Regions from separate parts of the Bacillus sp. FAU20 genome, predicted to be linked through region 3. Evidence: predicted binding sites of a transcription regulator. Region 3 holds the regulator's gene; each other region holds the start of a gene.
What was found. Region 3 encodes Rex, which represses fermentation and respiration genes when NADH is low (regulators of the CRP and FNR family bind a similar motif). Its sites were predicted from a motif close to TTGTGAAATATTTCACAA; they were not measured.

Region 1 (10,742 bases), on a different contig from region 3:
AGGAGTTTTCATATGGAACTCCTCTTTTTTTCGGGGGATTGGTATATAAAAGGAGTGGAAAATATGTCAACAGAAAAAACATACCCTATGACGCAAGAGGGTAAGCAAAAACTAGAGAACGAACTTGAGCAATTAAAAACAGTAAGACGTAAAGAAGTAGTAGAACGTATTAAAATCGCACGTAGCTTCGGAGACCTTTCTGAGAACTCTGAGTACGATGCAGCAAAAGATGAGCAAGCGTTCGTAGAAGGGCGCATTACACAATTAGAAAATATGATTCGTAACGCAGTTATCATTAAAGATAATGGCGAAGTATCTACTGTTGTTACATTAGGTAAAACAGTAACATTTAAAGAATTACCAAACGGAGATGAAGAAGCGTATACAATCGTAGGTAGCGCGGAAGCTGATCCATTCGAAGGAAGAATTTCTAACGATTCTCCAATCGCAAAAAGCTTATTAGGTAAGCAAATTGGTGAGAAAGTAACAATCCAAACACCAGGCGGAGAAATGCAAGTAGAGATTGTCTCTGTAAAATAAAAAAAGATTCTCCTATCGGGAGAATCTTTTTTTTCTGTAGAATGAAAAAAATTGTGTAAACCTTAGAGTGATTCGACAAAAAATGTCAAAAAAACAATTTAAGATTTGATATCATAATTGGAGAATATAGGTTTTAAAAGGGAAAAGGGGCTAATTATGAAACATAAAATCTTTACAGGATTGGTGTGTAGTATATCCATATTAGGACTTGCTGCATGCGGAACGAATGAAGAAACTACATCATCAAAGGGAGAAAAAGTAAAGCAAGAAGAAAAAAAGGATATTAAAGCAACTGAGAGTTCAAAAACCTTAGAAAATCCACAAGATAAAAAGGAATTTAATGATTTTGATGTAGCGTATCAATTAGCTATTGTCATGAAAATATTTCAAGATGTAACGATTAAGTATGATTACGCAATTGGGAATCCAGATTATTTATTGCGAGATTCGATGGATCAAAAAACAATAGATGATATGAAGAATATGTTACAAGAACAGGCGAAGAATAATGATAAAATTTTAAAAGATGAAGTGAATCAAGCATATACATATTTAAAACAATCGAAAGTAAGTAATAAAGATGATATTCAAAAAATAATAGATGCACAAAATAATTATTTACATATTGTAGATAAGATGATTACTTGTATTGATTCTGTAACAGTTGAGAATGCAAAAGAAAAAAGAAATGAAATGGATAATCTTAGTAAGGATTATTTAAAAATAGCGGCTAATGTAACAACCACTGTAATTGAAGTTGCTAAAAACACTGGAGTGAATGAAACTGAATTTAGATCGCTTCTTATGAAATTTTTAGAGAAGCCAAAGAAACAATAATAGCCTTATATAATATCTGTTTTTGTTTTGGAGATTGTATAAATAAAATAGTACCTCGTCTAAACTACAATAGACGAGGTGTTTTTTATGAAAATAAAACGGAGAATTACAATTGTTTTAATTTGTTTTATGTGCGTTATGTTTGTATTGCTTTGTCGTTTAATCCAAATTCAAATTATAGATACAGAATCATTTACTGATCGCAAAATAAATTTAATTGAAAAAAGTGTTACGCAACGCACACAATCCATTACAGTAGACGATGGACGTGGGCAGTTTATAGATCGTAATGGTAAAAAAATAGGTGAGGAAAAATATCCTGTTTTAATTATTTTTCCATTTTTACAAATAAAAAATGACATGTTAGAGAAAATCGCGCATATCATTGGTGTGTCGAGACAAGAGATTAGAAGACAAATGAAAAATAATAAAAATGCATTTACACTACAAGGAGAAACTGCTCCATTTCGAGTGACACGAGAGCAGATGGAGAAGGTAAATGAATTACATGTATTAGGTATTGTAGCAGCTGAAGTGCGATTAAAACAAACTGGAGAGATAAATCATTTAATTGGTGATGTAGGGGAGAACGAAAGGGAGTTTCAAAAGCGATATGGAGAATTGAAAAGAATTTCCAAACAAACGCCGATAGGTATTTCAGGATTACAGCAATCATTTGATGAATTTCTATTGACTGATGGAGAGGCAAAAGTATTATATCAAGTAGATCGGCAAGGAGAACCAATTTTCGGAAAGCAAGCGAAATACACTTCACCAGGAAATCCATTTTATCCAGTTAGGATTCAAACTACTTTACATAAAGAGTTGGAGCAAAAAGCAGAAGAAGTGATTGAAGCGAACGAAATAAAGAAGGGGGGACTAGTATTACTAGATGTAAAGACAAATGAAATATTAGCGATGGCTAGTAAGCCGTCTTTACAAGTAAGGGATGAGAATTTATATAAAACTACACTTGAAAATCAAATGTTAACGCCACATTTTCCAGGCTCTGTTTTTAAAACAGTAGTTGCAGCTGCAGTCATTGATCAAAAAGTAAATTTGTTTAATCGGACATTTAACTGTAATAAAGATTTATATGGTGAAAACGACCCGCAAGTTAGGATGGGTACACTTAACTTTAAAGAGAGCTTTGCTAGGAGTTGTAACAGGACATTTTCCGAGTTAGGTAACGAGCTATTACAAAAGGATAAGACGGTGCTAGAAACATACGTAGCAGCTTTAGGAGCAAATGAAAAGGTTGGATGGAAAGGTTCTGTATTTCATACACCTCATTTTGAGCAAATGCCAGAAGAAAAGGGTACTACTATTTGGGGGAATGAAGAAAATAAAAATAGTAAAAAAGCGGTAGAACAAACAGCAATTGGACAGAAAGATGTACGTATATCACCTCTAGCAATTGCAAATATGATGGCGACGATTGCGAGGAATGGAGAAAAGATGGAAGTGAAAGCAGTTGAAAAAATAGTATATAAAAATGGAGCGGATTTTTTTACATTTGAGAGCCATACGTTAAATGGAAAACAGCTTTCGTATGAAACAGTGAAAACATTACAAGAGTTATTAAGAGGCGTTGTAACAAGGGAGAAAGGAACAGGAACGGCATTCCGTTCGTTGCCACTAAGTGTCGCTGGAAAATCCGGGACAGCGCAAACAGGGAAAGGGACGAGGGTGAATCGCTGGTTTGCAGGTTATTTTCCGTATGAGAATCCAAGATATGCTTTAGTTGTTGTTGATCTAGAGACTGATAGCAAAGTGAATAAAGTTACACCTATTTTTAAAGATATGGTGGGAGCAATCTATCAATTGGAGAATGAAAAGTAATCTTGCAATTTATAGTGAAATGTCTTCATTTCATGAAAATATCATTGTAAATGTTCAACCTTTCTAGATTTAATGTTACAATAGCAATTAGGAAAAACTGCATGGAGGTTTGGAGAATGGCAGGAGGATCAAGATTCCAACAGAAACAACAAAAACGTCGTCAAAACGGTGTTTTAAATATTGCAATCGCTATTGTATTACTATTAGTAGCTATTGTAGCATATCAATTGTTCGTTCCTAGTACGAAAGAGCAAGCATCTTCTACTGATAAGAAAGTCTCTCAACAAACAACAAAGAATGAGAAAGCTGGAAAATCAGAAGATAAAGAATCTGCTAAGAAAAAAGAAAAAGAACAAGAGCAAGCAGAAGCTAAGCAAAAAGCTGAAGAAGAGAAGTTAAAGGCTGAAGAAGAACAGAAAAAAGCTGAAGAAGAAGCGAAAGCTAACGAGAAAGTATCAGCTGAAAAAACTGTATCCAAGGCAAAAGAGGCTTACACAAAACCTTCTTGGAAAGCTGTAGGAACAGAACAAGGTTCATCACCGGCGATGACGTTTAAACAGGGGTCATCAGATTGGAATGAGATGCAAAGTGCAATTGCTGCGGGTATTGAAGTACCGAAAGAGCAATTAGTATTCCATTTTGTTGGAAGAGACAAAACTGGAAAGAGCAAAGCTTATGGTGATGTTCAAGATAAGCAAAGTGGGAAAAGATATTATGTAAATATTGATTGGGTAGACAATGAGGGCTGGAAACCAGTACTTGTTCAAACTCTAAACTAAAAAAGAGAGGCTCCTTAGGAGCTTCTCTTTTTTGTTAACGCAATTTCTTTAATTTAAAATGAACAACCGCGCTATAATACGGTCTTTTGCTTTCAGGATCCATAACCATTTGATGTGAGATGTGATGAACTTCAAGCATAAGTGCTTTATTATTATCAATTTGTTCACTAATTTTTCGTTCTAAAGAAGCTAAGTCTCCCGCTTCAAAAAACTCTACTTTATCTTCTAACATTTCAAAGGTAAATGACATGAAGACGGCCCCTCTCCTATGTAATCAACTATAGTGTAACAAAGAAAAGAAGGAAATACCATGTACATTTCAATTGACATTTTTAGAAAGAGGGAATATCATACTGATAAAACCGATAAGAAAAAGGGGAATTTTTATGGGTACAGAATTTAATGGTTTATTTGATGAGTGGGCTCATACGTACGACTCATTTGTACAAGGCGAAGATATACAATATAAAGAAGTTTTCGCCCATTATGAGGACATTCTAGAGGATGTAGTTAACAAGTCATTTGGTAATGTATTAGAATTTGGTGTCGGTACAGGTAATTTAACAAATAAATTATTACTTGCTGGCCGCACAGTTTACGGTATAGAACCGTCGCGTGAAATGCGCATGATTGCAAAAGAGAAATTGCCAAAAGAATTTTCAATTACAGACGGTGATTTTCTTTCATTTGAAGTTCCAAATTCAATTAATACCATTGTAAGCACCTATGCATTTCATCATTTAACAGATGATGAAAAAAATGTAGCGATTGCGAAGTATAGTCAATTGCTAAACAAAGGTGGTAAAATAGTGTTTGCTGATACGATATTTGCAGATCAAGATGCATATGATAAAACTGTTGAAACAGCAAAACAAAGAGGTTTCCATCAGTTAGCAAACGATTTGCAAACGGAATACTATACACGTATTCCAGTTATGCAGACTATTTTTGAAAACAATGGCTTCCATGTAACGTTCACGAGATTAAATCATTTCGTTTGGGTAATGGAGGCAACTAAGCAATAGAAAGAGGGATTAGATTGAGAATTGCTGTAATTGGAGCAATGGAAGAAGAAGTACGTATTTTACGTGACAAATTAGAACAAGCAGAGACAGAAACGGTTGCAGGTTGTGAATTTACGAAAGGGCTATTAGCAGGGCATGAAGTAATCTTGTTAAAGTCTGGTATTGGTAAAGTAAATGCAGCGATGTCAACGACAATTTTATTAGAAAAATATAAGCCTGAAAAAGTAATTAATACTGGTTCAGCAGGTGGATTCCATCACTCTCTAAACGTTGGTGATGTAGTTATTTCCACTGAAGTTCGTCACCATGACGTAGATGTAACAGCATTTAACTATGAATATGGTCAAGTACCAGGAATGCCGCCTGGATTTAAAGCTGATGAGGCGTTAGTTGCATTAGCTGAGAAATGTATGCAGGCTGAAGAAAATATTCAAGTTGTAAAAGGTATGATTGCAACAGGTGATTCATTTATGAGTGATCCGAACCGCGTTGCAGCCATCCGTGATAAATTTGAAAATCTTTATGCGGTAGAAATGGAAGCAGCAGCTGTTGCACAAGTATGCCACCAATATGAAATTCCGTTTGTTATCATTCGCGCACTTTCTGATATTGCTGGTAAAGAATCAAATGTTTCATTTGATCAGTTTTTAGATCAAGCAGCTCTTCATTCTACAAACTTTATCGTAAAAGTGTTAGAAGAGTTAAAGTAATGTAACAAAAAGGCAACTGTCTCATATAAAGAAAATACATACAGTTGCCTTTTCTTTATTGGCAAACAAGGGGGAGAACACGATGAATGTATATCGTGGAGTTCATGAGTTAATTGGTCATACACCAATTGTAGAAATTACTCGTTTTCCACTTCCGAAAGGGGTCCGTTTATTTGCAAAGCTTGAATTTTATAACCCAGGCGGAAGCGTTAAGGATCGTTTAGGAAGAGAATTAATCGAAGATGCGCTAGAAAAAGGGCTTGTTACCCAAGGTGGAACAATTATTGAACCCACTGCTGGGAATACTGGTATTGGACTGGCACTTGCAGCATTAGAATATGATTTACGTGTTATCGTTTGTGTACCAGAGAAATTTAGTATTGAAAAACAAGAATTAATGAAAGCGCTAGGTGCAACGGTCGTGCACACACCGACTGAGCAAGGAATGACCGGTGCAATTGCAAAAGCAAAAGAGTTAGTAAATGAAATACCGAATTCATACTCTCCAAGTCAATTTGCAAATGAGGCAAATCCTCGTGCATATTTTAAAACATTAGGACCTGAATTGTGGGACGCATTGAATGGAGAGATTAACATATTTGTTGCTGGAGCAGGAACTGGCGGTACGTTTATGGGGACTGCATCTTATTTGAAAGAAAAAAATATAGATATTAAAACAGTTATCGTAGAGCCAGAAGGATCTATTTTAAATGGTGGTAAGGCTGGTTCACATGAGACCGAAGGAATTGGACTGGAATTTATCCCGCCATTTTTGAAGACATCTTATTTTGATGAAATTCATACGATTTCTGATCGAGATGCATTTTTACGAGTGAAAGAATTAGCGCAAAAAGAAGGACTTCTCGTTGGGAGCTCTTCAGGAGCAGCATTTCATGCGAGCTTACTGGAGGCAGAGAAGGCACCACCAGGTACAAATATTGTAACCATTTTTCCTGATAGCAGTGAGCGCTATTTAAGTAAAGACATATACAAAGGATGGGAATAAAAAATGAGAGCAAAGACAAAGTTAATTCATGGTATTCGCATAGGAGAACCTTCAACTGGATCTGTAAACGTACCGATTTATCAAACAAGTACGTACAAACAAGAAGCAGTTGGTAAGCATCAAGGATATGAATATTCACGTACAGGTAACCCAACACGTGCAGCTTTAGAAGAAATGATTGCTGTATTAGAAAACGGGCATGCTGGATTTGCATTTGGTTCAGGAATGGCTGCTATTACAGCGACAATTATGTTGTTCTCAAAAGGTGACCACGTTATTTTAACAGATGATGTTTATGGTGGAACATACCGCGTTATTACGAAAGTATTAAACCGTTTCGGTATTGAGCATACATTTGTAGATACAACAAACTTAGAGGAAGTTGAAGAAGCAATTCGTCCAAATACGAAAGCAATTTATGTGGAAACACCAACGAACCCACTACTAAAAATTACTGATATTAAGAAAATATCTACTCTTGCTAAAGAGAAAGACCTATTAACAATTATTGATAACACATTCATGACGCCATATTGGCAGTCGCCGATTTCTTTAGGAGCAGATATTGTGCTTCATAGTGCAACGAAATATTTAGGAGGTCATAGTGACGTAGTTGCAGGTTTAGTAGTTGTAAATAGCCCACAACTAGCAGAAGATCTTCATTTTGTACAAAACTCAACAGGAGGTATTCTTGGGCCACAAGATAGCTTCTTACTACTTCGCGGTTTAAAAACATTAGGAATTCGTATGGAAGAACATGAAACGAATTCACGTGCTATTGCTGAGTTCTTAAATAATCATCCAAAAGTAAATAAAGTATATTACCCAGGTCTTGAATCACATCAAAATCACGAATTAGCAACAGAACAAGCAAACGGATTTGGTGCTATTATCTCATTTGATGTAGATAGTGAAGAAACATTAAATAAAGTACTTGAGAAACTACAATACTTTACACTTGCTGAAAGCTTAGGAGCGGTAGAAAGTTTAATTTCTATTCCATCTCAAATGACACATGCATCAATCCCAGCGGATCGCCGCAAAGAATTAGGAATTACAGATACATTAATTCGTATTTCTGTCGGTATTGAAGATGGTGAAGATTTAATTGAAGATTTAGCACAAGCGCTAGCATAATACAAAATGCACTGCTAATATTAGCAGTGTATTTTGTATTATGTTATTTTGTGAAACATTTCACAAAATAGACATACACAAACGAAATGATTTCGTGTATATTGAATTCAGGAAATGTTACTCACAAATAAACTTGTGAAATATTTCACAAACAATGAAATTCATGTAGGAAAGCATCTCTATTTTTTTGTGTTAATTGGGACTTATTTTGACCTACAGGGACATATAAGGACCGTAATAGTAGAATAGGAGGAAATTCACATGGTAGTCAAAGAGAAAGTTGTAAATGAAATGCAGGAAGTAAAAAAGATGATTGATACGCTAGTAAATAATGGTCAACAAGCTTTACAAGCATTAGAAAGTTTTACACAAGAAGAAATTGACAACATTGTTCATGAAATGGCATTAGCAGGTGTTGATCAACATATGCCGCTAGCAAAATTGGCAGTTGAAGAAACTGGCCGTGGTGTATATGAAGACAAATGCATTAAAAATATTTTTGCCACTGAATATATTTGGCATAGTATAAAGCAAGATAAAACGGTAGGGATTATTCACGAAGATCCTCATGAAGAAATAATAGAAATCGCGGAACCTGTCGGTGTAGTAGCTGGAGTAACACCAGTAACGAATCCAACGTCGACAACAATGTTTAAAGCGTTAATTGCGATAAAAACAAGAAATCCAATTATTTTCGCATTTCATCCTTCCGCACAAAAATGTTCTGTGGCAGCAGCGAAAACCGTATATGATGCAGCGATGAAAGCTGGTGCCCCAAAACACTGTATTCAATGGATTGAAAGACCGTCTGTTGAAGCGACGAAACAATTGATGAACCATGATGGTGTAGCACTCGTTCTAGCAACTGGAGGGGCTGGTATGGTGAAATCGGCTTATTCTACTGGGAAACCAGCGCTAGGTGTAGGCCCTGGTAATGTACCATGCTACATAGAGAAATCGGCGCATGTAAAAAGAGCAGTTAATGATTTAATTTTATCAAAAACATTTGATAACGGTATGATTTGTGCATCTGAGCAAGCAATCATTGTAGATAAGGAAATTTACGATGATGTGAAAACAGAAATGATTGCAAACAATTGTTACTTTGTAACAGAAGAAGAGAGAAGGCAATTAGAAAAGCTTGTTATTAACGAAAATACATGTGCAGTAAATAGTGATATTGTTGGGAAATCAGCACAGTATATTGCCGAATTAGTTGGGATTACTGTACCTGAAAATACAAAAATGCTTGTAGCTGAAATACAAGGTATCGGAGCAGCGTATCCACTATCTCGTGAGAAACTGAGCCCAGTATTAGCTTGTGTAAAAGCGAATTCCTTAGAAGAAGGATTTGCATATTGCGAAGAAATGTTAAATCTCGGTGGTTTAGGACATTCAGCAGTTATCCATTCTACAAATAAAGATGTGCAAAAGCAATTTGGGTTACGTATGAAAGCTTGCCGTCTCATTGTAAATGCACCTTCATCACAAGGTGGAATAGGGGATATATATAATGGATTTATTCCATCACTTACACTTGGTTGTGGTTCATACGGAAAGAATTCAGTTTCCCAAAATGTAACAGCGACTCATTTATTAAATATAAAAAGGCTGGCAAATAGAAAAAAGAATATGCAGTGGTTCAAACTGCCACCAAAAATTTATTTTGAAAAACATGCTACAGCTTATTTAGCAAATATGCCTAACATTTCACGAGCATTTATTGTAACGGACCCCGGAATGGTTGAACATGGCTATGTCGATACAGTCGCGCACTATTTAAACAAGCATGCAAATGATGTGAAAGTTGAAGTTTTCTTTGAGGTCGAAACAGATCCATCAGATGAAACTGTTTTCAAAGGTGCGGAAATGATGAAAAGCTTTAAGCCAGATGTAATTATCGCACTTGGTGGTGGTTCAGCTATGGATGCAGCAAAAGGAATGTGGTTATTCTATGAGCATCCAGAAACGACATTCTATGGCATTAAACAGAAATTTTTAGATATAAGAAAACGTACATGTAAATATCCGGAATTAGGAAATAAGGCGCAGTTTGTTGCGATTCCAACGACATCAGGAACGGGATCAGAAGTGACACCATTTGCGGTTATTACAGATAAGAAAAATAATATAAAGTATCCGCTCGCAGATTATGAATTAACACCAGATGTAGCAATTGTTGATCCACAATTTGTAATGACAGTACCACCAAATGTAACAGCAGATACTGGTATGGATGTTTTAACACATGCAATTGAGGCGTATGTGTCTGTTATGGCAAATGACTATACAGATGGATTAGCATTAAAAGCTATTGATCTCGTATTCAAATATTTACCGAGAGCATATAAAGATGGAAATGATGAAGAAGCAAGAGAAAAAATGCATAACGCTTCTGCAATTGCAGGGATGGCATTTGCAAATGCTTTCCTCGGTATTAATCACAGCTTAGCACATAAGATTGGACCAGAATTCCATATTCCGCACGGACGCGCAAATGCCATTCTAATGCCGCACGTAGTCCGCTATAATGCTATTAAGCCAAGAAAACACGCATTGTTCCCAAAATATGAGCACTTTGTGGCAGATGAAAGATATGCACATATAGCGAGAATGCTCGGGCTTCCAGCAAGTTCGGTAGCAGAAGGGGTGGAATCACTCGTCCAAGCAATTATTGAGCTTGGAAAAAGCTTAAATATTAATATGAGTATTGCGGGACAAGGAGTCGATAAAGAGCAATTTGAAGAGGTTGTTGGAGTATTAGCAGAAAGAGCTTTTGAAGATCAATGTACAACTGCTAATCCAAAGTTACCGCTTATTTCAGAGCTGAAAGAAATTTATATGGAAGCATATAAAGGTGAATAAT
Region 2 (10,742 bases), on a different contig from region 3:
ATTAATTGTGTGAGAATTATGATGTGTGATTTCTCCTAATTCCTTGTACTGCCTTACGCTTTTTTTCCATTTCACAATTACAACATTATTTTTTTGTAACTGTTTAAATTGCTCTTGTTTTTCAAAGTTTTCAAAATTCATATCAATTCCCCTTTGTATGAAAATGAAATTTCTATAATAAAACTTTATAAGCTTTATATATCCATTCTTCATCTTTGTCTTCTTCCACATAAAAGATTTCTATTTTTATTTCCATACCATTTTCCATTAAAACGTGCGCTTCATATTTCCCATCTACATAACTAGCACAATCAATATTGTCTGCTACTATTTCTCTCCATTTATCAGGTAAACTATCATAAAAACGTTCAATGGCCGCTACTAAAACTAAATCTTCTAAATGAGCAGTTTTAGGGTTGTTTATTTTTAAAAACATCAAAAATGCCAAATTCCTTATATCACAAAGGATTTGGCATTTTTAAGTATCTAGAACACGCGCTAAATTTAAGGAGAAATTAACAGACATGCGTCCGGTATAATGCCGTGTCCACACCCAAGAATCGGTTACATAAACTAACGTATCTAACCTGGGAAATCAATTGGCCTTTTTCCCTTATAGTAACACTCTCTTCTACTAAGACCTTTTCTTTCTAGGGCCTACAATTAATTTAATCGCTGTTCTTTCTTCATTATTGATAGAAATCTCTTGAAATGCTGGAACAAAAGCTAAGTCAATACCACTTGGAGCGACGAACCCTCTTGCAATCGCAATTGCTTTAATCGCTTGATTTATAGCTCCAGCCCCAATCGCTTGAATTTCCACATTACCACTTGTTCTTAGTACTCCTGCTATTGCACCTGCGACTGAATTTGGGCTTGATTTTGAAGATACCTTTAATATATTTTCCATGTAAGTTGCTCCTTCTATTATTTAATCTCTCTTTCGTTACAATTTTAAATATTTTAGCGTATCTTTAATTACTATTCACACCAAAAACAAATGATGCTTCATATGTACATTATTCTATATTTTCTGACTTCTTCCTGCTCAACTACGCAAATAAAAAATAAACTAAATAATCTAATATACATACAATTAAATATCATAACTTCACCAAATGATAACATCCATACAGCTAAAGGTAATATTGCTATTTTGTCAGACGAAATTAATATAGTAAAGTGAAATTTTAATGAGTGGGGGTTTAGTTCATCCCCCATCTAACTTCTTTGCTTTCCCTGAATTTTGAGGTGGGAGTCTTACTGCTCGGAAAATAGCGTGATAAACGTTTCCTTGTTACTTCAATCCATTTAGAAATTCCATTGATTTTTCTATCAAATTATGAAGCTTATCATCTTCAAAAGGTGTTACAGGTAATACCCAAATACTACATTTCATTATTTGACCGCTTTATATTCCAAATCTATTTCCTTTTATAGTACAAGCATACATGCCAATTGCAATTAATTTCCACATACTACTATATGGTTTTAATTTATTAAGAATCGGAGGTAATATTATTTCTTCACATTCAGATGCTATTTCAGCATCTTTTTTTATTGAATAACAGTTTTCTTCAACTTTTATTATCTCACCCCACATAAAAAAGTGCAGAATTCTTTCTAACACAAGATTTCTGCACTTTTTTATTATGCTTATTTATTCTTCCTTATTTCTCTACATAAACCGACTTAACAATCGTACGATTATATGGTTTTCCTTCTTTATTCATCCCTTTTATATCCATCGTAACGTTATATACTCCCGGTTGTTTTATATCTTTCAAAGCACCTGAAAATGTATTCGTATGAACATTTTGTAATTCATTAAATTCAGAGACTAACTTACCTTCTTTATTAACGACTCTTACTGTTATGGAAAGATCCCCTTTCATTTCAGGTGCTACAGGTGATTTTTTGAGTTTATACTCAAGTTTATTTACTTTAACTTTTGTAGGCATTCGAAGAACAAATGGTGCGTCATCCTTGTAATCGCTCACAACTAAATATGCATCTTTCGACTGCTTCGCCATCATTTTGATTTTCCATTCGCCTACTTCCAATTTATCAAACTTAAATGTTCTAATTGTCGCCCCATTAAAGAAAGATTCGCCTTCACCAGTAGTTATAGCGCTATCTTTATTTGCATAGATTTTTCCTTTTGGAGATACCATTTGTACTTCTACATCAGAAGAAGCAGTTAGTACAGAAACTATTCCTTCAGCCTTTTTATCAACAGAAATACTTTGCTCTATCCACTGATTTTGTGGTAATTCGCCTCCTAAAATATTTTGATTTGAAGTTGTATTTAATTGTTCTAGATTTTCATTTGAACTATTGCTGGGTGCTACTAAAGCTGGTAATCCCACATTTGTCGTACGTAAATATGGTTCAATTCGTGCAAAAACAGCTGATCCTTTTCTTATATTGTCATGATCAAATCTGGAATCTGTAAATAAATGTGTACCGTACGATAGCTTCGCACTCCATTCATTTACTAGTCCGTCATTTGAACCGTACGATGATAAATATAACCCGCCCATAGATAATGCAGAAAATGTTGGTCCCCAGCTAGTTCCAGTAGCCGTATAGTAACGGTTTAATTTAGCTGCTGGGTTGTTATCTATTATTGAACGAAACTTTGCCATTTCACCTATTTGTAACGAATACGTACCATCATCTTTTTGACCTAATATAGAAGCAAGCCACCCTGCCCACCAACTATATGACAAATCTGCTAAATTTGAGCCGTGATGCGGTGTAGCAAGTGTAATAACATTTCCAACAAATCGATTCGCATCATATTCAACTAATGCGGCTTGTGTATCAATACCACCTTTACTATGCGCTACAATATTAACTTTTTTACCGAAATGATTATATATCTCTTCAAGTTTTTGTGCTAACAATTTTCCATTATCCCACTGACTAGCCGAACCTTTCCCCGCTGCATCATACAATTGTATAAACACTGTTTGATAGCCTGCTTTTAAAGCATAATCATACATATCATTTATATCATGATATACTGTCTTTCCATACCAACTATCAGCATTACCATTTCTTCCTTGTACAAAGAGAATTGGCGGTTTATTCTCATCATAATTAGCTGGTTTTTGGCCTAAAAACCATTCTCCAGGTGTGAATACTTCTGTATCAGGAAACCCCTTTCCAAGCTCTTTTACAACTTCTGCCTGTACATTTGTGCTAATCGTTGGAGCCATGATAAAAAATACAATTAGTAAGGCCACACATCTTCTCATCAGTCGCATATTACTCCCCCTATTTTTTTGAAAGAAGGTGTTCTTTATAATATTTTATATTTTCCCTTCCTTAATAATAGCTAATCTTTTATTTTAAAAAGATGTTAGCCCTATTTTTAGAAGGTTACTAGTTGTATACCCTCTTCCTTAACTCTCGTTATTCTCTTTGTTTCTACCTCTTCCTTTTGATAGAATACGACAAAAAAGTTTCTCAATAATTGTTAACTTCGCTACACCCAGATATTTTTTAAATCATTATTGTTTATATAAAGCATACAAATCTTGAAAAAATTTTAGTGAAAAAATATTTTATTACTAGTTAGTTATTGAAAAATATAATAAAGATATGTACTTTCTTTTCATTAAATACAAACTAATTTTAAAGGAGCTTATATTATATGACTTTCCTACGATTAAAAATTAAACTGAAATTTCCGAATAGAAAATCATATTTCCAGAAACATATATTATGATAATTTCCGCGCACTTGAATTAACTTTTTAGAAGTACTAACCTATCGGTGAGCAGAAGAAAATTCTGTTAAAAGAAAGGAGAATACTTTATGATGACCAATTTACAAAAGGAGTTTTTTAAACGCTTAAAAATTCCTGCAAAAGAAATAACATTTGATGATTTAGATGAAATTCTGTTAAAAATGGGAATGATTCTCCCCTATGAAAATCTTGATATTATGGCTGGTACTATTAAAAATATCTCAAAAGATAACTTAATAGAAAAGTTACTTATTCAAAAACGAGGTGGACTGTGTTATGAATTAAACTCCTTATTGTATTATTTTTTAATTGATTGTGGGTTTCAAGTATACAAAGTAGCCGGTACTGTTTATGATCTGTACGGTAATAAATGGAAACCCGATGATGGTCATGTCATTATCATATTAAGTCATGAGGATAAAGATTATGTTGTGGATGCAGGTTTTGCATCTCATCTCCCTTTACATCCAGTCCCTTTTAACGGAGAAGTCATCTCCTCTCAAACAGGAGAATATCGAATTCGTAAGCAAAATACTCGAAAAGGTACGCATATTTTAGAAATGAGAAAAGGAGCTAACGGGGAATCTACAAGTTTCTTACAATCTGAACCTTCAAACGAATGGAAAATAGGCTATGCTTTCACTGTAGATCCAATAGATGAGAAAAAAGTGAATAACATTCAAAAAGTGATTGTAGAGCATAAAGAATCTCCTTTTAATAAAGGAGCTATCACTTGTAAATTAACTACTTATGGTCACATATCATTAACAAATAAAAATTATACAGAAACCTTTAAAGGCACCAAAAATAAACGACCAATAGGATCTAAAGATTATGCTCGCATTCTTCGTGACTCTTTTGGAATAACGCAAGAGAAATATGTAGGAAAAACACTAGAAAGAGGCTAGTTGACTACAAGTATTTCATAATAAAGCAGATTCTATATTTAGAATCTGCTTTATTTTATATTTTGTTATAAATTAATTTAATTTTGTTGTTACCCTTTAATTTTCAATTATATACTCATCATCATATTTATCGTATTGTAGCCCTTCCCCTATCTTTGACTCCGTAACTTGATCTCTTAAAAACGGTGCAGCATCCATTTTGCTAGTTGCAATTTCAATTCCATATTTTTTCGTTAAATGAGCTAACTCTATTAAAAACCACTCTCTTCGCAATGTAACTGGAATATCCAATGTTTTTCTTTTCATATATAATAGCACCTCTTTTATTTTCATAGCTTAAAAACATCACTGGATGCACTTATTAAAACTACCTTTCACCGCTAACATCCAATGAAACATTATAGTATATGCATGTCCATTTCAAACGTGCTATCACAAATATGATATTTAAGTTTACATAATTATATTATGTAATAATAGAAAAGGAAGGCATGTCCCTTCCCCTTCTACTATAGAGATTTAAATTAAGAACATCTTGGTACACCTAAAGCTAAGAATAAACCTGCTACTCCCGCAGTAATCGGTACTTTTAACGTAATAACATCGTCTACCTTCGTTACTAAAAAGTAAGCATTACCTTCTTGTAATATACAAGTTACCAACAATTGAAATTCCATTCAAATCTCCTCCTTTCAATCGATATACTATAATTTATGAAATCTCTTTCAAAAAGTAATAGGAAATACATCTATTTTTCCTTATATACAAAATAAATGTTTATAAGTTTAGGAAAAATATTAATTTTCTAAATTTATATAAAACGTGTAATATCCAATAAGTTCCTATATAATCAATAAGAAAAATCTTACAAATGGAGGTATGAAAATGGCGATTTTGAGTAATATTGGTGCTGCTTTATTTTTTATTGCTTTTATTCTTTTAATTTTATGTATCATTTCATTCTTTAAGAAAAATGGAGAAGCAAAACAATATGGTCGTCCTGCCGTTATTCTTTTTATGATTTCGATTGTATCAATAATAACTAGTGCTGAAACTTCTAATAACCCAATTGTTGAATTCTTTTCTATTTTAAGTTTTGTTTTATTTATTTTCTTCCTTGTGCTAGCAATCTTATCTGTTATTAAGAAAACAGGTGTAGCGAAAAAACAATTTATTATTACAGCCGTATTATTTGTCATTTTTGTTGCGTTATTAGGTATTTCAGCTCCTTCTTCTGAAAAAACGACAGCAACTAGTACAAAAGTTGCCTCTAACAATGAAGAGCAAAAAGATAGCGAACAGAAAAAAGAGCTAGAAAAGAAAGCGGCGGACGAAAAAACTCAAAAGCAAGAAGATGAGAAGCGTCAAGCCGAGGAACAAGCTCGTAAGCAAGAAGATGAAAAACGTCAAGCCGAGGAACAAGCTCGCAAGCAAGAGGATGAAAAACGTCTAGCTGATGAACAAGCTCGTAAACAACAAGAAGAGCAAAAACGTCTAGCTGATGAACAGGCTCGTAAACAACAAGAAGAACAAAAACGTCAGGCTGATGAACAAGCTCGTAAGCAACAAGAAGAACAAAAACGTCAGGCTGATGAACAAGCTCGTAAACAACAAGAAGAACAAAAACGCCTAGCTGACGAACAAAATCGGAAGCAACAAGAAGAGCAAAAAGCACAGCAAGCTCAAACACAACCAGCTAATGGTAATACTGATAGTGCATACTACAAAAATTGTGCTGCAGTTAGAGCAGCTGGGAAAGCTCCTTTACATAAAGGGCAACCAGGTTATAGCTCTCATCTTGATCGTGATGGCGATGGAATTGCATGTGAAAAATAATAATAAAAAAGAAGCTTTTACTAAGCTTCTTTTTTATTAACGTAAAATATTACCACTTATTACTTTCCCCCCTTATTTTAATAACATTCTTATTATTATTCTCAAAAATGACACAGAATAAGTGATTTCAATCACTACATAGATTTTAATTTATCGCTATTCTTAATTCAGATATTACATTTAAACTTTATGGAGGCATTCATATGGAACATACATTTACTGAAACTTCTATTGTCGGTGAGATTGTTACACAATTCCCGAAAGCTAGTGATCTTTTTAAATCATATAGAATAGATTTTTGTTGTGGTGGCAATAAACCACTTATTGATGCAATTCATGAAAGAAATTTATCAGCTACTGAAGTGCTTACAGAGTTAAATACGCTTTATCATAATACGAAACGATTAAATGAATCTGAAATTGATTGGAAAAATGCTTCTTATCGCGAATTGATTGATTATGTTATAAATAAGCATCATCGCTATTTAAATGAAGAGTTGCCACAATTAAGTCCGTATGTGACAAAAGTAGTACGTGTTCATGGGGCAAGTCAGCCTCATTTAGCTCAAATTCATAAGCTATTTCATGAACTAAAGATGGAACTAGAACAACATTTAATTAAAGAAGAAACAGAAAATTTTCCATTAATTTTAGAATTTGAACAAAATCCAACTGAAGAAAACTATGTGAAGTTACGTAAAGTAGTAGATGAGTTGGAAAATGAACATAACCACGCAGGCAACATTATTAAAGAGCTTCGTAAAGTTACAAATGACTTTACTCCTCCAGAAGGAGCTTGCGGCACTTATCGACTTGTTTACCAACGCCTTGAAGCACTAGAGTCTGATTTATTTGAGCATATTCATTTAGAAAATAACATTTTATTTCCACGTGCAATTACGAGAGTATAAATCAAGTGCAGGACATGAGTATACATACTTATGTCCTGTTTTTTCATTTGGTAAAGAATATACACATCCCTCTCGAATAAATCCGAATTTTAACAATTTGTGAATCATTATAAAAATGTGATAAATATCACATCTCCCTCTTTTTAAATTTTCTATAATAGAAATATAATCCTTTGTTCAATACTTCACATAAAAAGGGGAAACGAAAATGAAAAAACGTTTAGTGATGATCGGAAATGGTATGGCTGGCATACGTTGTATGGAAGAAATATTAAAACATGATAGTGATTCATATGAGATTACTATTTTTGGAGATGAACCACATCCAAACTACAATCGCATTATGCTCTCTCATGTTTTACAAGGCAAAACAAATATGCAAGATATCATTATGAATGAATATAGTTGGTATGAGGAAAATGAAATAACTTTGTATACAGATGAAAGGGTTCAAAGTATTAACCGAGAAGAAAAAATAATTATCACAGAAAAAAATCGTACTCTTACATATGACAAACTCATTATCGCAACAGGTTCTAGTGCTTTTATTTTGCCTGTAGAAGGTTCCACTCTCTCTGGTGTAACAGGATTTCGAACAATTGAAGATACACAATTTATGATAGACACCGCTAAAGAAAAGAAAAAGGCCGTTGTTATTGGTGGTGGGTTACTTGGTCTAGAAGCGGCAAGAGGTCTTATTGACTTAGGAATGGACGTACATGTTGTTCATTTAATGCCAAGCTTAATGGAGCAGCAACTAGATACGAAAGCTGCTTCTCTTCTGCGCGAAGATTTAGAAGTCCAAGGCATGAAGTTTTTAATGGAAAAGAAAACTGTAAAAATTCTTGGTACAGACCATGTTGAGGGCATTCAATTTGAAGATGGTGAAGTTGTAGATTGCGATTTAATCGTAATGGCTGTCGGAATACGCCCAAATACGCAAATAGCAAAAGATGCTGGTTTAATTGTAAATCGCGGTATTGTAGTCAATGACTATATGCTAACAAATGATGAATCCATTTATGCAGTTGGAGAATGTGCAGAACATGACGGTATCGCATATGGACTTGTTGCTCCTCTTTATGAACAAGGTGCGATATTAGCAAAACATATAACAAATTTACAAACTGATGGATATTCGGGCAGTATTGTCGGTACGCAATTAAAAGTTGCAGGTTGTGATTTATTCTCTGCTGGTCAAATTTATGAAGATGCTCAAACGAAAGCAATATCAATCTTTGATGAATGTAAACGTTCCTATAAAAAAGTATTAATTCGTGACAATAAAGTCATCGGTATCGTTTTATATGGTGACACAGCTGACGGAACACGCCTCTTTAGCATGTTAAAGAAAGAAGAAGATATACAAGAATATACAGCCGCTTCCATTCTTCACAAAGCTGGTGAAGAAAGTGAACTTAACGTTGCTACTATGAGTGCTGATGACACGATTTGCGGATGTAATGGTGTTACGAAAGGCACAATCGTTCACGCCATTTTAGAACAAGAGTTAAAGACTTTTGAAGAAGTTAAAGGCTGTACGAAAGCCGCAGGGTCTTGTGGTAAATGTCGTCCGCTTGTAGAACAAGTTTTATCTCATACACTTGGAGATGCTTTTGATGCTTCTGTGCAGTCTACCGGTATGTGCGGATGTACACCTTTATCACGTGATAAAGTCGTAGCGGCCATTCATGAGAAAGGTTTAAAATCTCCAAAAGAAGTACGAAACGTTCTTGGTTTTGTACATGAAGAAGGCTGTTCAAAATGTCGTCCTGCTTTAAACTACTATTTACGTATGGCGATTCCAGAAGAATATGAAGATGATAAATCATCCCGTTTCGTGAATGAAAGAATGAATGGTAACATCCAGCACGATGGTACATTCTCTGTTATTCCACGCATGTACGGAGGTGTTACAACAGCTGATGATTTAATGAAAATTGCTGAAGTTGCGAAAAAGTACGATGTTCCACTTGTGAAAATTACAGGTGCGAGCCGAATTGGCTTATACGGTATTAAGAAACAAGATTTACCTAACGTATGGGCTGAATTAAATATGACTTCTGGATATGCGTATTCAAAATCTCTTCGTAATGTAAAATCATGTGTTGGCTCTCGTTTCTGCCGTTTCGGTACGAAAGATTCATTAGGACTTGGTATGTTGCTTGAACAATCATTAGAAATGGTAGATACACCTCATAAAATGAAGATGGGTGTAACGGGCTGTCCGCGTAACTGTGCGGAAGTACTGACGAAAGATTTTGGCGTTGTTTGTGTCGAAAATGGATACCAACTTTATATTGGCGGAAATGGTGGTACGGAAGTACGCGAAGCTGATTTTGTAATGATTGTCCCTACTGAAGATGATGTCCTTCGCATCGCTACAGCTTACATGCAATATTATCGTGAAACTGGTATTTACGGAGAGCGTACTGCCTACTGGACAGAGCGTTTAGGCTTCGATCACATAAAAGAAATACTGCAAGATGCAAATATGGTCACTACACTAAATGAACGCTTCCAAACAGCTCGTGGCACATATAAAGAAGCTTGGGGACAAGCAATAGAAACGAAGTCGTTAAAAGCGATGTATGAAGTAGAAACTGTGAAATAAGGAGCTGTGATTTATATGATACAAACGAAAGATAAAATAAAAATTATGCGTGCAGAAGACCTTCCTATTCAAATCGGTAAAGAGGTGCAAATGAAAGGTATATCTATCGCCCTATTCCGCCTTTCAAATGGCGATGTTCGAGCTGTAGAAAATCGTTGTCCTCATAAAAACGGACCGTTAGCAGAAGGAATTGTGTCTGGCGAATTCGTCTTTTGTCCACTACATGATTGGAAAATTTCATTACTAACAGGTGAAGTTCAAAAACCTGATGACGGTTGTATTCAAACGTATGAAGTAGAAGTTATTGACGGGGATATTTATATATACATGTAATTTACGAAAGGAAGCCTCCCCCTGGCTTCCTTTTACATAAAAATAGATGAGGTGCGATTATGAACGGATATGTATATTTAGTTGGTGCAGGACCAGGTGATGAAGGGCTTATTACAAAGAAAGCGATAGATTGTTTAAATCGTGCAGATATCGTTTTATATGACCGTTTATTAAACCCTTTCTTTCTTAGTTATACAAAAGAAACATGCGAACTTATTTATTGCGGAAAAATGCCAAAGAATCATACTATGCGACAAGAAATGATTAACGCCCACCTCCTTCAATTTGCGAAAGAAGGAAAAATCGTAGTCCGCTTAAAGGGCGGAGATCCATCTATTTTTGGCCGTGTTGGTGAAGAAGCAGAAACTTTAGCATCTGCGAAC
Region 3 (10,742 bases):
CTATTTATATTGTCGCGGGGTGGAGCAGCACGGTAGCTCGTCGGGCTCATAACCCGAAGGTCGCAGGTTCAAATCCTGTCCCCGCAACCAAATGGTCCCGTGGTGTAGTGGTTAACATGCCTGCCTGTCACGCAGGAGATCGCCGGTTCGACCCCGGTCGGGACCGCCATTTCATATAAAGAAAAGAACGAAACAAGTTGTTTCGTATTTTTTTATTTGTTTTAACAAAAAACTAATAAAGACAGTCAAACTATCCTTAGGACAACTCCTAAGGACTTTTTTATATATTCAAAACCTGTATAATAAAGAGCAGAGAACATTGTGAGTAAAGTAGGTGAAATCTGTGAGTAAATATGAAGTAACAACAAAATCTTCTGAGGAAACACAAAGGTTATCAGAAAAACTAGGTGAGCTCGTAGAGGCACAAGATGTAATTATTTTAGAAGGAGATCTTGGAGCTGGTAAGACGACTTTTACAAAGGGACTAGCAAAAGGTCTTGGAGTGAAAAGAGTTGTAAATAGTCCTACCTTTAATATCATCAAAGAATATAAAGGAAGATTACCGCTATATCATATGGACGTGTATCGCTTAGCAGAAAGTGAAGAGGACTTAGGCTTTGATGAATATTTCTACGGTGAAGGAATTACGGTAGTAGAATGGGCTCATTTAATAGAAGCATATTTACCGAATGAAAAGTTACAAATTAGTTTATTCCATGCTGGAGATGACACAAGAAAAATTATACTCGAGCCAATTGGAGATCGCTATATTAGATTATGTGAGGAGCTATTACAAGATGAAAGTACTAGCAATTGATACTTCAAATTACGTAATGGGTGTATCCCTTATTGAGGAAGGAAACGTAATTGGGGAAATCATTACAAATTTAACAAAAAACCATTCTGTACGTCTTATGCCAGCTGTAGAGAAACTGTTAAAAGAGTGTGGCGTAAAACCGAAGGAATTAACTAAAATCGTTGTAGCTGCTGGACCTGGATCCTATACAGGTGTTCGCATAGGCGTGACAGCGGCGAAAACATTAGCTTGGTCACTTCAAATACCAATTGTAGGTGTATCAAGTTTAGAGGTAGTAGCTGCAAACGGTGCTAACTTTAACGGATTAATTTGTCCTTTATTTGATGGAAGACGTGGGCAAATTTATACTGGGTTATATACATATGAAGGAGAGCAGTTAACTTCAATAGAAGAAGACCGAATTATTCTTATTGTAGACTGGTTGCAAATGTTAAAAGATAAAGGACAGCCTGTTTTATTTATCGGTAACGATGTTAAATTGCATAAAGAAACAATTATAGAACATTTAGGTGATCAAGCTGTATTCGCTCCATTTACTAAAAATAACCCAAGACCAAGTGAGCTAGCATTCTTAGGATTACAAAAAGAAGAACAAGATGTGCATACGTTTGTTCCAAGCTATCTTCGTTTAGCTGAAGCTGAAACAAAGTGGTTAGAAAGTCAAAACAAGTAGGAGCTTGCAGAAGATGGATATGATATTTAGAAAGATGGAGCTTGATGATATTGCTCAAATTGTAGCTATTGAAGAAGCGTCTTTTTCAACTCCTTGGACTGCAGATGCCTTTCACCGTGAATTAACGATGAATGAACATGCACATTATATTGTGTTAGAAAAAGATGGTCGTGTAATCGGGTATTGTGGATTGTGGATAATTATTGATGAATCACATATAACAAATATAGCTATTTTGCCAGAATACCGAGGTCAAAAGTTAGGAGATGCCCTATTGAAAGCAGTTATTTCTGAAGCGAAAGAACTAGGGGTAAAAACAATGACACTTGAAGTACGTGTATCAAATGAAGTAGCAAAGCAGTTATACAGAAAATACGGATTTCAAAATGGTGGGATTCGTAAACGATACTATGCAGACAATCAGGAAGATGGTCTCGTAATGTGGGTGAATATATAATGGAAAAAAATACGATTATACTTGGTATTGAAACAAGTTGTGATGAAACAGCAGTAGCAGTTGTTAAAAATGGAACGGAAATTATTGCGAATGTCGTTGCATCACAAATTGAAAGTCATAAACGTTTTGGCGGCGTTGTACCAGAGATTGCATCCCGTCATCATGTAGAAGAAATTACAGTTGTGTTAGAAGAAGCTTTAAAGGAAGCAAACATCACATTTGATGATATTGATGCAATTGCTGTAACAGAAGGTCCTGGTTTAGTAGGAGCACTTCTAATTGGAGTAAATGCAGCGAAGGCAGTAGCGTTTGCACATGATATTCCGTTAGTCGGTGTTCATCATATTGCTGGTCATATTTATGCGAACCGTTTAGTAAAAGAAGTTCAATTCCCGTTATTATCACTTGTTGTATCTGGTGGGCATACAGAACTTGTTTATATGAAAGAACATGGTTCATTTGAAGTAATTGGTGAAACACGAGACGATGCAGCTGGAGAAGCATATGATAAAGTAGCTCGTACGTTATCTATGCCATATCCAGGTGGTCCTCATATTGATCGCCTTGCACATGAAGGAGAACCGACAATTGATTTGCCTCGTGCATGGCTAGAACCGGATTCATATGATTTTAGCTTTAGTGGATTGAAATCAGCAGTTATCAACACTGTGCATAATGCAAAACAACGCGGTATAGAAATTGCGCCAGAAGATTTAGCGGCAAGTTTCCAAGAAAGTGTAATAGATGTACTTGTAACGAAAGCAGCTCGTGCAGCAGAAGCTTATAATGTAAAGCAATTACTTCTTGCTGGTGGAGTAGCTGCTAATAAAGGACTTCGTGCGCGATTAGAAGAGGAATTTGCACAAAAAGAAAACATTGAATTAATTATTCCGCCGCTATCTTTATGCACAGATAATGCAGCGATGATTGCAGCGGCAGGGACAATTGCTTATGAACAAGGTAAGCGTGCAACATTAGCCTTAAATGCAAATCCAGGATTAGATATTGAAGCATAGTTATGCACATAATTAACCACAGGTTGTGGATAAAACCCATATTGTCTGTTGATAATATGGGTTTTATTGTGTATATAAAATGTTGATAACTTTTTTGTTGATTGTGGATAATGTGGAAAAGTTATTTTAAGGTTTATTTTATAAAGGTGGATATGTGTATAAACTTGTGGATAAATAGGATGATGTCAGACCTTTGAATTTGTTCTTTTTCGGGAAATAAAAGGCAAGAAGATATCCCCGAAAAACATTTTGAAACATCACCCCATTATAGAAGATGCTAATATTGTCAATCTTTGTCGTTAAATCGATATTTCGTGTCAAATTGTTAATATATATAGGGTTACGATAGATATATTTGAAAAATCGTTAGTATATTCTAAGTTACGATTGATATACTCAAAAAATTGTTTCTGTATTAAAAGAAAAGAAGATGTCGCATAGTCAAAAATCCTGACTTATGAGACATCTTCTTTATTTAAATATGCTTATACATGCAGCTCTTCCCATTCTGCCATACAAGTTTCAAGTTGTTCTTGTAGCGTTTGCTTTTTAGTTGTAATTTCACTAGCTTTTTCATAATCTGCATATATTTCTGGTAAGCAAAGTTGATCTTCTAACGTAGCAATTTCTTCTTCTAATTCTAATATACTTTGTTCTAGCTCTTCAATTTTTCTAGTGCGTTGACGCTCTAGTTTTTTACGCTCTTTTTCTTCTAAATAATTTAATTTCTCTTGTGCAACCACCTTTTGAACAGGAATGTCACTTTCTTGCTGTTCAAGTTCTGCACGTTCAATCATTTCATTTTTCTTTTCAACGTAGTAATCGTAATCCCCTAAATATTCCTGTGCACCTTCTGTTGATAACTCAACCACAGTCGTTGTTACACGGTTAATAAAGTAGCGGTCATGTGAGACGAATAGAAGAGTCCCTGGGTAATCAATTAAAGCATTCTCCAAAATTTCTTTACTATTTAAATCAAGGTGGTTCGTAGGCTCATCTAGAATTAATAAATTTGATTTTTGCATCATAAGTTTTGCAAGAGCTAATCGAGCTTTTTGTCCACCACTAAGGGAAGATACTGGTTTCAGTACATCATCTCCTGTGAATAAAAAATTCCCGAGTATAGTACGGATTTCTTTTTCAGGTTGCAGTGGATATTCATCCCATAGTTCATTTAAAACCCGTTTAGAAGATGTTAAGTTTGCTTGTTCTTGATCATAATAACCAACAGATACATTTGATCCGAAAGAAACATCACCATTTAATAGTGGTAACTTATTCACAATAGACTTTAATAATGTGGATTTCCCAATTCCATTTGGACCAACTAAAGCAACACTATCTCCGCGAGTTAAGCGCATAGTTACATGTTCAATTATAGGGTTCTCATCATAGCCGATGGTTGCATCATTTACTTGTAAAACATCATTTCCACTTTGCTTTTCAATATCGAAGTGGAATGATGCTGACTTAGAATCCCCTAATGGTCTTGTTAATAATTCCATTCTGTCTAGTTGTTTACGGCGACTTTGAGCCCGTTTCGTTGTAGAAGCGCGAGCTATATTCTTTTGAACGAAGTCCTCAAGTTTTGCGATTTCATCTTGTTGTTTTTCGTAACGTTTCATTTCTTGCTCATATAATGCTGATTTTAAGTCTAAATATTTACTGTAGTTACCAACAAATCGTCTGCTTTCTTTATTCGAAATTTCATATACTTGTGTAACGAGTTTGTCTAAGAAATAACGGTCATGTGAAACGATTAATATTGCGCCAGGATAACCTTGTAAATATTGCTCAAGCCACGTTAATGTTTCGATGTCTAAATGGTTTGTAGGCTCATCCAAAATAAGTAAGTCTGGTTTTGTTAATAATAATTTCCCGAGAGCTAATCTTGTTTTTTGCCCGCCGCTTAAAGTAGAAATCGTCGTCTGGTGCGTTTCAACTGGGAAGCCAAGGCCGCTTAAAATGGAGCGAATATCCGCTTCATATTGATATCCACCTTGATCTTTATAATTGAGTTGCAATTGGTCATACTCAGCTAACAATCTTTCATATGTAGCTTCGTTTGAAAAGTTTTCTTCTTTTCCCATTTCTTGCTCAAGCCTTCGAAGTTTTGTCTCCATTTGCTGTAAGTGGGTAAAGACGGTTAGCATTTCATCCCAAATTGTTAAAGACGTTTCTAGTCCAGTATTTTGAGCTAAATATCCGATTGAGACATCTTTTGGTTTTATAATTTCGCCACCATCATGAGATAATTCACCAGCGATTATTTTTAATAATGTAGATTTTCCTGCTCCATTCCTTCCAACTAATGCGATACGATCTTTTGTTTGTACTTCCAATTTTATGTTTGCCAGAATTGTTTCTGCACCGTATAATTTCGAAAGCGCGTTTACTTGTAATAAAATCAATGTTTTCACCTCAAATAATTTCTTAACTTTGCCATGTTTATATTTCTCAATCATACTAAAAATAGTGTATAGTTTAAAATAAAGAGAGAATACTTCTTCTCTTTATTATACAAGGAATTTAATGAGTGCTAAACTTCTGTATTTGATTAAAGTATATGAATAATGATAGGAAGAGAGGAGAGGTCATATGGATCAGCAAAAGATTCCACAAGCCACTGCTAAAAGATTGCCTCTATACTATCGATTTATCCAAAACTTATCTCTTTCTGGTAAGCAGCGTGTTTCATCGGCCGAATTGAGTGAGGCAGTAAAAGTAGATTCCGCAACAATACGAAGAGATTTTTCGTATTTTGGAGCGTTAGGGAAAAAGGGATATGGATATAACGTAAATTATTTATTATCATTTTTCCGCGAAACACTTGATCAAGATGATATAACACGTGTAGCACTTATTGGAGTAGGTAATTTAGGGACCGCTTTCTTACATTATAATTTCACGAAAAACAATAATACAAAAATTGAAATGGCATTTGATGTTAGTGAAGAGAAAGTTGGAACAGAAATCGGGGGCATTCCTGTATATCATTTAGATGAATTAGAAGAGAGATTATCAAATGATATACAAGTGGCAATATTAACAGTACCAGCCACAGTAGCACAAGCTGTAGCAGATAGATTAGCTGAAACGAGCGTGCACGGTATTTTGAATTTCACACCAGCGCGATTAAACGTATCAGAGAATATTAGAATTCATCATATTGACTTAGCTGTAGAGTTACAAACATTAGTTTACTTTTTGAAAAACTATCCACAATAAAACGCAGAGGAAGCGACCTCTGCGTTTTATTATTGTTTCTTCTTTGTGAATTTAACTAATATAAGGCGAAGTGCCAAATTAAAATCAATTGTTGCCATAACTGCAAATAGTATTGTCCACATATTCCAGATTGTATCTGTCACGTTCGTAATGGCCAAGCGTGTAAAGATACATCCAAGAAGGAAGTATAGTGCAGCCATGAACAATGGTGAGTTTCTCATACAAAAAATCCTCCGATAAAGCCTTGCATTTTTTCAGCTTCTTTAATCATTTCTTGAATTTGCTCATTGCTCATAAAAATTTGCCCAATAGCAACTAATGTATTCATCGCAACATGAGCTGCAATCGGAACGATAATACGTTTCGTCTTCACATATAAGAAGGCGAATACGAGCCCCATAGCAGTGTATACCAATAAGTGAGTAAAATCAAAATGAATTGCTGCGAATACAAGCGAACTAATGATAGCTGCAATAAAGAAGTTAAACTTCTTATAAAGTGCACCAAATAAAATTTTTCTAAATACGATTTCTTCTAAGATAGGTCCGATTATAGATACGACAATAAGGAACCAAGGTGTCGTTCTTGCAATTTCCATCAGTTTCATTGTATTTTCTGAACCTTGCTTAATTCCTAGTAGCTGCATCTCGATCATACCGGCAACTATTTGTGAAAAGAAAGCTAAGAAGAACCCGATGAAAATCCATCCAATAGTAGCTGGGACAGAAGAGCGCATTGCATCTAAATGCCTGTCACGAATATCTGTTCTAAGTAACCAAAGTATGATACATAATGCAACAAAGAAGCTAATAATTGCCCAGTGTCCCATTATGATTTGTCCTTTTTCCTCAATGGTAAATCCTCTATTATCATAGAGTCCTGTTTTTAGGAGAAGTGGTAATCCAACAACGCCAGATAACTGCATTAAAATGTATGTAACGATAATCCACCAGTATTGTTTCTTCAAATGGTTTAACCATCCTTTCTAACTCTAGTGTATGAGATAAGGTAGGATAACATGTAAATATGTTATCTACGATATAAACTTTCATTCGAATTATGATTTTTTTGTAAATCTTTATTTGAAATTAAAGTAGGAGACAGGAAAAAGTTGTACGTTTAGCGAAAACAACTTAGGGTGTCTTTCATATTGTAACATACGAGTAGGGGAAACAACGATTCATATAGTAAAGGCGGTATTCTATATAGAAAGTTTATATAGTAATTTGCGAAAAAATTATGATTTTTTTACTTGCAAAAGAAATTGAGATTATTTATTATTATAAGTGTGTTAGCACTCGGATGACTTGAGTGCTAATAAAAGAAATTTACATAACAAAATGAGGAGGTTATTGTTCATGCTAAAGCCATTAGGTGATCGCGTTGTAATTGAGCTTGTTCAAGCAGAAGAAAAAACAGCAAGTGGTATTGTATTACCAGATACTGCAAAAGAAAAACCACAAGAGGGTAAAGTTGTTGCAGTAGGTACTGGTCGAGTGCTTGAGAATGGTGAGCGTGTTGCTTTAGAGGTAGCAGCAGGTGATCTTATCATCTTCTCAAAATATGCAGGTACTGAAGTGAAATATGAAGGTACAGACTACTTGATTTTACGTGAAAGTGACATTTTAGCAGTTATCGGTTAATTATATAAATCTTAAAAAATCCAAGGGGGTCAATTATTATGGCAAAAGATATTAAATTTAGTGAAGAAGCACGTCGTTCGATGCTTCGCGGTGTCGACACTCTTGCAAACGCAGTAAAAGTAACACTTGGACCAAAAGGTCGTAACGTTGTACTTGAGAAAAAATTTGGTTCACCACTTATTACAAATGATGGTGTAACAATCGCAAAAGAAATCGAATTAGAAGATGCATTCGAAAACATGGGTGCGAAGTTAGTAGCAGAAGTTGCTAGCAAAACAAACGATGTAGCTGGTGACGGAACAACAACTGCAACTGTATTAGCGCAAGCTATGATTCGTGAAGGTCTTAAAAACGTAACAGCTGGTGCGAACCCAATGGGTCTTCGTAAAGGTATCGAAAAAGCTGTTACTGCTGCAATTGAAGAATTAAAAACGATTTCTAAACCAATCGAAGGCAAATCTTCTATCGCACAAGTAGCTGCTATTTCTGCAGCTGACGAAGAAGTAGGTCAATTAATCGCTGAAGCAATGGAGCGCGTTGGTAACGACGGCGTTATTACTTTAGAAGAGTCTAAAGGATTCACAACAGAATTAGACGTAGTAGAAGGTATGCAATTTGATCGTGGATATGCATCTCCTTACATGATTACTGATTCTGACAAAATGGAAGCAGTTCTTGATAACCCATACATCTTAATCACTGACAAAAAGATTTCTAACATTCAAGAAATCTTACCAGTATTAGAGCAAGTGGTACAACAAGGTAAACCACTTCTTATCATTGCTGAAGATGTAGAAGGCGAAGCTTTAGCTACATTAGTAGTGAACAAACTTCGTGGTACATTCAACGTAGTAGCTGTTAAAGCTCCTGGATTTGGTGACCGTCGTAAAGCAATGCTAGAAGATATCGCAATCTTAACAGGTGGCGAAGTAATCACTGAAGAATTAGGCCGTGACTTAAAATCTGCTACAGTTGAATCTTTAGGACGCGCTGGTAAAGTTGTTGTAACGAAAGAAAATACAACTGTAGTTGAAGGTGTAGGAAGCACAGAACAAATCGAAGCTCGCATCGGTCAAATCCGTGCGCAATTAGAAGAAACAACTTCTGAATTCGATCGTGAAAAATTACAAGAGCGTCTTGCAAAACTTGCAGGTGGCGTAGCGGTAATTAAAGTAGGTGCAGCAACTGAAACTGAGTTGAAAGAACGCAAACTTCGCATTGAAGATGCACTTAACTCAACTCGTGCAGCAGTAGAAGAAGGTATCGTTGCAGGTGGTGGTACTTCACTTATGAACGTATACACAAAAGTAGCTTCTATCGTAGCTGAAGGCGACGAAGCAACAGGTATCAACATTGTACTTCGCGCACTAGAAGAGCCAGTTCGCCAAATCGCAATCAACGCTGGTCTAGAAGGATCTGTAGTTGTAGAGCGTCTAAAAGGCGAAAAAGTAGGCGTTGGTTTCAACGCAGCTACTGGCGAATGGGTTAACATGCTTGAGTCTGGTATCGTAGATCCAGCTAAAGTAACTCGCTCTGCACTTCAAAACGCAGCATCTGTTGCAGCTATGTTCTTAACAACTGAAGCTGTAGTAGCTGACAAGCCAGAACCAAATGCACCAGCAATGCCTGACATGGGCGGCATGGGCATGGGCGGTATGGGCGGAATGATGTAATTCCGTTTGCCCTAAAAAACATCCATTTCTATATAGAAATGGATGTTTTTTTATGTTTTTTAAAAAAGGAAATGAATTTCTGTAGAATTTTGTCGCTTTCTCTCTTGACCATATTGATACTTCATTGTTAGAATCTAGGAAGATAATATAAAACGATCCTTCATATATCCTCAATGATATGGTTTGAGAGTCTCTACCGGGTTACCGTAAACAACCTGACTATGAAGGCAGTGTGTCTTATATTTATAAAGAGCGGAGACTATCTTTCTTTATAAAGCCAGACCCCTGCCTTTTCTTTGTTATGAGACTAGAGGCGGAGGACTGGCTTTTTTTATTATATTGGTAATGCTTTTCGCCAAATTGGTGAAAATATTTATATACGAGAACTAACGTTGGGGTGATTATTTTGAAGAAACAACACGATACAATTATCGTTTTAGATTTTGGAAGTCAATACAATCAGTTAATAGCACGTCGAATTCGTGAGTTCGGTGTATACAGTGAACTTCATCCACATACAATTACTGCAGAAGAAATTAAAGCAATGAATCCAAAAGGGATTATTTTCTCTGGTGGACCAAATAGTGTATACGGTGAAGGTGCATTACATTGTGATGAAAAAATCTTTGAACTAGGTTTACCAATCTTCGGTATTTGTTACGGTATGCAGCTTATGACGCAACACTTCGGTGGTAAAGTAGAGCGTGCAAATCACCGCGAGTACGGAAAAGCTGTTCTTAAAGTAGAGAACGAATCAAAATTATATGCGAACCTTCCAGAAGAGCAAGTTGTATGGATGAGCCATGGTGACTTAGTAACTGGTTTACCTGAAGGATTCGTAGTAGACGCAACAAGTGAATCTTGCCCAATTGCTGGTATGAGCAATGAAGACAAAAAATTATACGGTGTACAATTCCACCCAGAAGTACGTCACTCTGAGCACGGTAACGATTTAATTAAAAACTTCGTATTCGGTGCTTGTGGTTGTTCTGAAGGATGGAACATGGAGAACTTTATCGAAGTAGAATTAGAGAAAATCCGTGAAACGGTTGGAGACAAAAAAGTACTATGCGCACTTAGCGGCGGTGTAGACTCTTCTGTTGTAGCAGTGTTAATTCATAAAGCAATTGGTGACCAATTAACATGTATTTTCGTTGATCACGGTTTACTTCGTAAAGGCGAAGCGGAAGGCGTTATGAAAACATTTAGCGAAGGCTTCCATATGAACGTTATTA

Region 1: adhE (bifunctional acetaldehyde-CoA/alcohol dehydrogenase) is a predicted target of Rex. The motif match lies at 8,010-8,027, and genes of this name have one in related genera.
Region 2: nirB (NADPH-nitrite reductase large subunit) is a predicted target of Rex. The motif match lies at 7,586-7,603, and genes of this name have one in related genera.

The regions. Positions count from the first base shown of each region.
Region 1 covers NZ_JBVYHY010000003.1:278,841-289,582, forward strand. Annotated here, with positions in the region: gene greA (transcription elongation factor GreA) at 64-540, shown strand; gene AC0OM3_RS01685 (hypothetical protein) at 697-1,377, shown strand; gene AC0OM3_RS01690 (peptidoglycan D,D-transpeptidase FtsI family protein) at 1,465-3,219, shown strand; gene AC0OM3_RS01695 (YrrS family protein) at 3,336-3,998, shown strand; gene AC0OM3_RS01700 (YrzA family protein) at 4,033-4,248, opposite strand; gene AC0OM3_RS01705 (class I SAM-dependent methyltransferase) at 4,385-5,023, shown strand; gene mtnN (5'-methylthioadenosine/S-adenosylhomocysteine nucleosidase) at 5,038-5,733, shown strand; gene AC0OM3_RS01715 (O-acetylserine dependent cystathionine beta-synthase) at 5,816-6,739, shown strand; gene AC0OM3_RS01720 (bifunctional cystathionine gamma-lyase/homocysteine desulfhydrase) at 6,743-7,876, shown strand; gene adhE (bifunctional acetaldehyde-CoA/alcohol dehydrogenase) at 8,138-10,741, shown strand.
Region 2 covers NZ_JBVYHY010000026.1:269,520-280,261, reverse strand. Annotated here, with positions in the region: gene AC0OM3_RS23350 (hypothetical protein) at 1-141, opposite strand, end outside; gene AC0OM3_RS23345 (hypothetical protein) at 173-448, opposite strand; gene AC0OM3_RS23340 (stage V sporulation protein S) at 635-910, opposite strand; gene AC0OM3_RS23335 (hypothetical protein) at 1,412-1,630, opposite strand; gene AC0OM3_RS23330 (esterase/lipase family protein) at 1,671-3,272, opposite strand; gene AC0OM3_RS23325 (arylamine N-acetyltransferase family protein) at 3,826-4,665, shown strand; gene AC0OM3_RS23320 (hypothetical protein) at 4,762-4,971, opposite strand; gene exsG (exosporium protein ExsG) at 5,190-5,342, opposite strand; gene AC0OM3_RS23310 (excalibur calcium-binding domain-containing protein) at 5,551-6,501, shown strand; gene ric (iron-sulfur cluster repair di-iron protein) at 6,705-7,412, shown strand; gene nirB (NADPH-nitrite reductase large subunit) at 7,621-10,026, shown strand; gene nirD (nitrite reductase small subunit NirD) at 10,042-10,359, shown strand; gene AC0OM3_RS23290 (uroporphyrin-III C-methyltransferase) at 10,419-10,742, shown strand, end outside.
Region 3 covers NZ_JBVYHY010000017.1:44,122-54,863, forward strand. Annotated here, with positions in the region: rRNA gene rrf (5S ribosomal RNA) at 1-1, shown strand, start outside; tRNA gene AC0OM3_RS12590 (tRNA-Met) at 14-90, shown strand; tRNA gene AC0OM3_RS12595 (tRNA-Asp) at 94-169, shown strand; gene tsaE (tRNA (adenosine(37)-N6)-threonylcarbamoyltransferase complex ATPase subunit type 1 TsaE) at 344-817, shown strand; gene tsaB (tRNA (adenosine(37)-N6)-threonylcarbamoyltransferase complex dimerization subunit type 1 TsaB) at 798-1,490, shown strand; gene rimI (ribosomal protein S18-alanine N-acetyltransferase) at 1,504-1,947, shown strand; gene tsaD (tRNA (adenosine(37)-N6)-threonylcarbamoyltransferase complex transferase subunit TsaD) at 1,947-2,963, shown strand; gene AC0OM3_RS12620 (ABC-F family ATP-binding cassette domain-containing protein) at 3,449-5,374, opposite strand; gene AC0OM3_RS12625 (redox-sensing transcriptional repressor Rex) at 5,562-6,191, shown strand; gene AC0OM3_RS12630 (YdiK family protein) at 6,221-6,412, opposite strand; gene AC0OM3_RS12635 (CPBP family intramembrane glutamic endopeptidase) at 6,409-7,158, opposite strand; gene groES (co-chaperone GroES) at 7,550-7,834, shown strand; gene groL (chaperonin GroEL) at 7,873-9,507, shown strand; purine riboswitch at 9,648-9,749, shown strand; gene guaA (glutamine-hydrolyzing GMP synthase) at 9,914-10,742, shown strand, end outside.